Regions from separate parts of the Rossellomorea sp. FM04394 genome, predicted to be linked through region 2. Evidence: riboswitches for the same ligand, from Rfam matches in the RefSeq annotation. Region 2 holds a riboswitch; the other holds the start of a gene.

Region 1 (3,423 bases), 580 kb from region 2:
CCGTTGGTTCATCTAAAATCAGTACTCTCGCTTTTTGAAGCAGGCTCCTGGCAATGAGGACCAGCTGTTTTTCAGCGAGACTTAAGCGTGACGCAGGCTGCCCAAGGGGGATGGTTTCTGCCCCGATCCGTCTAAGCGCCTCCAACGCTTCTTTCTTTAATGACTTCTTGGTGATAAAAAAGGAGCCTTTTTGTGAAAACTGATCAAGGACGATATTTTCGGCTACAGAAAGTTCAGGGACAATGGCCGTGTCCACTTCCTGGTACACGCAGTGGATGCCATGCTCCTTCGCTTCTTTCGGAGATTGATAGTCTCTTTTTTCAGAGTGAAGGATGATGTCTCCGCTGTCTTGCAAATAGGCTCCCGATAAAATCTTCATCAGTGTACTTTTTCCTGCACCATTCGCCCCCAACAGGGCATGGACCTCCCCCTCTTTCACATCGAAGCTTGCAGTCTTAAGGGCTTTCACTCCTGAGAAGGTTTTATTGATATTAATCATTTCCAACAGTGGAGACGTCATCTCTTCTAACTCCTTTCTACTCTGTGAACGATCCTTCAAGCTTTTTCAATTCATCTGTATAGCCTTGCTCACTTGCTCCCCAGCCATCTACATGCTCGTGCAATTGATCTGTGGTGATCGTTTCTTCAGGCAATGCTTCTTTTTCAATAAAGACCGGCTCAAGCTTTACTTTCTCAGGCGTTTCTTCGCCATTTAGCTTTTGATATAAGAAACGGACCTGTACACGGCCGATATCTTTCGGGTCGACCGCTGCCGATGCCACCCACGGGCTTCCATCTTTTTGGATGATTTGGAGGTCCTCATCACTCATATCGATACCATATACTTTGATTTCATCTCTCCCTGCCGCTTCGATTGCCCGAACGGCGCCTTTTGCAAATTCATCCCAAGCAGCCCAGACAGCATCGATGTCACCTTTGTTCGGATACTGTTTCAATATGGCCTCCATTTGAGCCTGTGTATCCAGTGCTGTATTCTGGGTAGCCGCTCCAAATGCTGCCACTTCTTTAATATCAGGATTTTTTTCTAAAAATTCCTGATATGCCACCTGGCGTCTTTCCATCGGGGCAAAGCCTGCAACCCAAATCTTCACGATCTCACCTTTGCCGCCAAGTTCATCTGAAAGCTTCGTCAAGGTTTGTTCAGCCATTTGCTGATCGCCTTGCTCGAGGACCGTCACCCCTTCTGAAGCAACATCCGCATCAAATACGACAACGGGAATGTTTTGTTCCTTCGCCTTTTCCACCCCTGATTGCAGCGCTTCTTTCGTACCATGATCGATGAGGATCCCATCAAATTTTTGATTGATGGCCGCATCCAGGTTGGAAGACATTTTTGCCAGATCTCCTTCAGATGTAAACACTTGAACTTTACCGCCAAACTTCTCTACCTGCTCTTTGACACCTTCTATGTATTGAGCGGAAAATGTCCCTAAATTGATCTGCATAATAAGGGCGATCTTTTTATTGGCCAATGGATGATCGGACACTGCTTCCTCCTTTTCTCCACTATCCGCGTCAGCCTCCTGTGATACCTTTGGCTGACAAGCCACCAAACTGAAAATGAGTGCGAGTAATACGAGTAATGATGCCGTTTTTTTCATCTTTCTTTTCTCCTCCCGAGGTCATATGCCTCAATTTTTCAAATAAAAAAACCCCTTTTCCCAAGAGAAAAGAGGTTTATGTATAAATAAACGTACTCTTATCACTCAGGAAATTCTTCCTGCAGGTCTTAGCACCTTTCCGTGTGTACGGTAGGTTGCCGGGCGTCATCGGGCCAGTCCCTCTGCCAACTCTTTATAAGAGATTATGAAATTTTATTGTGTTCGATTTTGCTATAATCGCTATATTAACGATATGTGGGAATATTGTCAATATTCTTTTTAGGGAATTTTCTATAGAGGATTAAAGAGGGTAGAGCGAAATTTGTCACTATTTGTAGAACGGTCGATATCGTGAAAATTAGGTTGATAAATTGAAAATACGGTTGATAAATCCGATTAACGGTCGATAATTTTGGATTTCGGTTGATAAATCTCAATAACGGTCGATAAATCCCGATTCCCCTTAAAAATCGGCCACCCCAACCCTATATAACAAAAAAACCGCCCTCCCAAACCAGGGAGAGCAGTTCCAAATAAATCTTATTTCTCACCATACGCAAGTGACGCTTCCACGAAGTCTCTGAATAGAGGCTGCGGGCGTGTCGGGCGTGATGTGAATTCAGGGTGGAATTGAGATGCGACGAACCATGGGTGGTCGCTTAGCTCGATGATTTCCACTAGACGGCCATCCGGGCTTGTGCCTGAGAAGATGAAGCCGGCTTTTTCCATTTGCTCACGGTAGTGATTGTTGAATTCGAAGCGGTGGCGGTGACGCTCGTAAACCACTTCTCCATCGTAGGCTGCATAGGCTTTTGAACCTTTTGTCAGCTTACACGGATAGAGACCAAGACGCAGTGTCCCGCCTAGATCTTCGATATCCTTTTGTTCTGGTAAAAGGTCGATGACCGGGTATGGCGTTTCAGGATTCAGCTCAGCCGAGTGAGCTCCTTCAAGACCAAGAACATTACGTGCATATTCTACGGATGCAAGCTGCATACCAAGGCAGATTCCAAGGAAAGGAACCTTGTTTTCCCGGGCATATTGAGTCGCAGCGATTTTCCCTTCCACTCCACGGTCACCGAAACCGCCTGGTACAAGGATTCCATCTACGTCTGCAAGTTTTTCTGCTACGTTTGCGTTGTCGATGAGCTCAGAGTTCAACCATCTTACTTCGATGTCGCTATCGAAATGATAGCCGGCGTGACGAAGGGCTTCTACTACTGAGATATACGCGTCCTGTAATTCAACATATTTCCCTACCAAGGCGATTCTTGTTTTACGAGACAGGTTTTTCACGCGATCAACGAGTTCATTCCACTCTGTCATATCTGCTTCGTGGCAGTTCAGCTTCAAGTGCTGACATGTGATTTCATCAAGCTTTTGATCCTGTAGCGCAAGTGGCACAGAGTATAGTGTATCTGCATCCATTGCCTCGATTACAGCATTTTTATCAATATCACAGAATAACGCGATTTTGTCTTTCATGTCTTGAGTCATTGGCATTTCTGTACGCACGACGATGACATTTGGCTGGATACCAAGACTGCGAAGCTCTTTTACGCTATGCTGAGTCGGTTTTGTTTTCATTTCACCCGCTGCTTTAATGTAAGGTACAAGCGTACAGTGGATATACATCACATTGTCACGGCCTACGTCGCTCTTGATCTGGCGAATCGCTTCAAGGAATGGCAGGGATTCGATATCCCCGACCGTACCACCGATTTCCGTGATCACGACATCTGAATTGGTTTCGCGACCGGCACGGTAAACGCGCTCTTTGATTTCATTAGTAATGTGTGGG
Region 2 (3,423 bases):
CATTTCTTTGAGTTTTCCCACTGATCAAGGTTCCACGTCCCTCATTCAAACTGGAACAAACAACAAGCGGCACGTGATGTTCCTTCGCATGTTTAATGGCTCTTGGATGCAGGACACCTGCTCCCATGGTGGCCAAGCGTAACATCTCCTCATAGGAGAGAGTATCAATTTTCGATGCCCGGGGAACGACTCGTGGATCCGATGTATAAACACCATCCACATCTGTATAGATATCACATCTTACGGCTTTTAACGCCGATGCAAGAGCAGCTGCCGTCGTATCCGAACCGCCCCTCCCTAATGTGGTGACCTCTCCTTCTTTGGTAATCCCTTGAAAGCCGGCTACTACGACGATTCGTCCGTCTGATAACTCCGAGTTGATCCGCTCGGTATCAATCGAGGTAATCTTCGCATTCCCATATACTCCGTCCGTTTGGATACCCGCCTGCCTCCCTGTCAGGGAAACTGCTTCGATTCCCTGATGCTCGAGGGCCATTGTCAAAAGGGAAATCGTCACCTGCTCCCCAGTACTTAAGAGCATATCCATTTCTCTCTTGCTTGGCTCTGTTGCAAGTTCCCCTGCCAATTTCACGAGGGTATCCGTCGTTTTATTCATAGCTGAAACCACTACAACAACGTCATGCCCCTTTTCTTTTTCCTTCAAGACATGGAAGACCATCCGTTTGATTCGATCTGTAGAACCAACAGAGGTTCCACCAAACTTTTGAACAATAATACTCAAGTGATCCCCCTACTTTCTATCAGACCTTTTTTTTGAAGCTGTTTTTATTTTCACTTATCCTGTAGTGGCTGCTTTCCGCTCCAAACAACATCGTGATAAACATTCTCTTAAAGAAATTTCCTTTAAACAACGATCGGTATGATACTTGCTAAATACTCTTTTTATAAAACGGCAGCGCCAGTTTTCACTTTATTTTCCAACGGAATTTCTTTTAGAATAGAAACGGCTTGGATATGATCATGTGTCCTTAGAAGAGTTTGAAGTGTGTCTTTGCTGCCTTCAACAAAAACATACAAGTGATCGTCCAGCTGAATGCGATCCTTTAGTGTAAACGATGGGATCCAACTTTGATAATCTTCATTTTCGCGGATTCTCAGAACCCATTGGTGGCGGTTCTCTTCATGAACTTCCCCAGAGCTCGCTGTGCTTTGTGCAGAGTCCGTATACTTCCGTTCTATCAGTGAAAGAAAATCCTCTACCATGGCGCTTCCGGTAGGTAATTTACCGGCACCGGGACCGAGCAGGGTGACCCTGCCTACAAGACTGCCCTTGAGTGAGACGGCATTTTCCACATCCTCCACGCCGTAAAAAGGATGGGTGTCATGGACAAGGATCGGTTCGACTTCACCCTTGATGTGATTGAATGAATCCCGTTCCAGGGAGCCTACATGCTTAAATCGCAATCGAAAAGATTCCGCTGCTTGAAGCCATTCTGCTGTCAGGTGTGATATTCCTTTTCGTCTGATATCCTTCCAATCCGGCTGTTTGCCAAAGGCGGTTTGACTTAGAATGAGGAGTTTATAAAAAGCATCATAACCTTCAATATCACTGGTCGGATCAGCTTCAGCATACCCCTTTTCCTGCGATTGCTTTAATGCTGTCTCAAAGGAAATTCCACGTTTTCTCATTTGCGATAAGATGAAATTGGACGTCCCATTCAGGATCCCTTGAATCCGCTCGATCTCATTCACCTTAAGAAGCTGCCTGATACTCCCGATTACGGGAATTCCTCCGGCTGTCGTCGCTTCAAAACCGATGGATACCCCATTATTCCTCGCCTTTTCCAATAGATCCGGACCATATTTAGCAAACATCGCTTTATTGGCGGTTACAATATGAATTCCCTTCTCAATGGCTTGGGTTAAATACGTATGACCCGGTTCTTCACCTACTATTGCTTCAAATATCACATGAAGATCAGGGATATCCAAGATTTCTTGAAAATCCGTTGTTACTTTAATGGACGAATCGATGCTCCGTTTTTTAGCGGGATCCTTAATAAGGATGGCCCTTATCTTTACATCTTTCCCCAGGATTTCCCTCATTCTTTCCTGATGGGTATCAATGGCTTCACAGACTCCTTGCCCGACTGTTCCAAACCCCAGAAGTGCCACATTTATCGTTGACATGCTTCAGCCTCCTTTATCACATTTTTTCATTTTCAGACTAGCTTGGTTCATTCCTTTGAAGCTCCACTTAGGAATCACTTAGAATAATGTGGGAAAGAAAGAGGGTATACAGAAAAGCCCTCTTCTTTTTAAGAAGAGGGCTTTATGAGCATGCTCCTCCCCTTATCTTCCAGATCCATATAGAATCTGTAGGAATTGGCACCTTTACAGTCTGATCCTGTAGGTTGCCGGGCTTCATCGGGCCTATCCCTCCGCCGCTCTTGATAAGAGATATATCGTTTGTTTTGGTATTACTTGCTATTTGAGTATGAATTGGATTATATAGGGGATTCATTCCTTCGTCAATACCATTTTTGTTATTTTTAAAAAATTCTTTCTAATGTGACGAGAGAGGGGAATTCCTATTGGTTTACTTAAGATTGAGCTCCTTCTACGAGCCTATTAATCTAATTTACAGAGAGACGTTTTAACATGATCTGGCAGGGAAAACTAACCCATATCTCTTTATTTGAAAGGAACCGAATCTATTATGCTCAAAAAAATGCTTCCCTTATCCATCAGAAAATATATGCTCATGTCAAAACGGCAACGAATGCGTGAGATTCGACTGAACATTTGGTATATGCCGTTCTTTTATATTTGTTTCTCCATACTCCTTGTCGCTCTCACTCTCTACTTAGATCTGTATGCAGACATTTCTCAGTACACATATGGTTTCCTAAGTATGGATGCCGCTGTTACACGCATGCTTGTCAGTACACTCATCGGGGCCATTCTCACACTCAGTGCTTTCACGCTGAATTCGCTCCTTGTAGTACTCACGATGTTCAGTGGTCAATTTTCACCCAGGATGCTCCTTGATTTCATTTCGGACAAACAAACGCAGCACGCCCTTGGAATTTTCAATGGCAGTTTTGTTTACGTACTGCTCCTCTTTCTTTTTATCGGAAATTCAAAGGAAGAATTGTTTGTTGCTGCCCCGACCATGACGATCGGACTTGCATTCCTTACTGCCGTCACCTTTATCTACTTTATTAACCATGCCTCTACCTGGATGCAGGTACACAATATTACGTACAATATGAAGCAGGTTTCTGAAGTGATGATCAATCAAACGCTGAAACATGACTTAGAAGCCCACCGAACTAAAAATGCCGGGGATATCATGGAGCATCATAAGAAAAATATTGTTCATGTGAAGTCAAGAGAGTCGGGATATATACAGTTGATCGATTTTCATGGAATGATTGAAGCGGCCAAAAGAGATCAACT

What was found. A riboswitch is a leader RNA that binds a small molecule or an ion and turns the genes downstream of it on or off. The one in region 2 is predicted to bind S-adenosylmethionine.
Region 1: another riboswitch for S-adenosylmethionine. It lies ahead of ACCB35_RS21500 (sugar ABC transporter substrate-binding protein); the one in region 2 lies ahead of ACCB35_RS18825 (homoserine dehydrogenase).

What each region holds. Positions count from the first base shown of each region.
Region 1 is NZ_CP168654.1:4,301,672-4,305,094, forward strand. Features, by position in the region: gene ACCB35_RS21495 (sugar ABC transporter ATP-binding protein) at 1-520, opposite strand, end outside; gene ACCB35_RS21500 (sugar ABC transporter substrate-binding protein) at 537-1,622, opposite strand; SAM riboswitch class I at 1,718-1,824, opposite strand; gene ACCB35_RS21505 (CTP synthase) at 2,163-3,423, opposite strand, start outside.
Region 2 is NZ_CP168654.1:3,717,283-3,720,705, forward strand. Features, by position in the region: gene ACCB35_RS18820 (aspartate kinase) at 1-742, opposite strand, end outside; gene ACCB35_RS18825 (homoserine dehydrogenase) at 904-2,151, opposite strand; SAM riboswitch class I at 2,311-2,421, opposite strand; gene ACCB35_RS18830 (DUF2254 domain-containing protein) at 2,726-3,423, shown strand, end outside.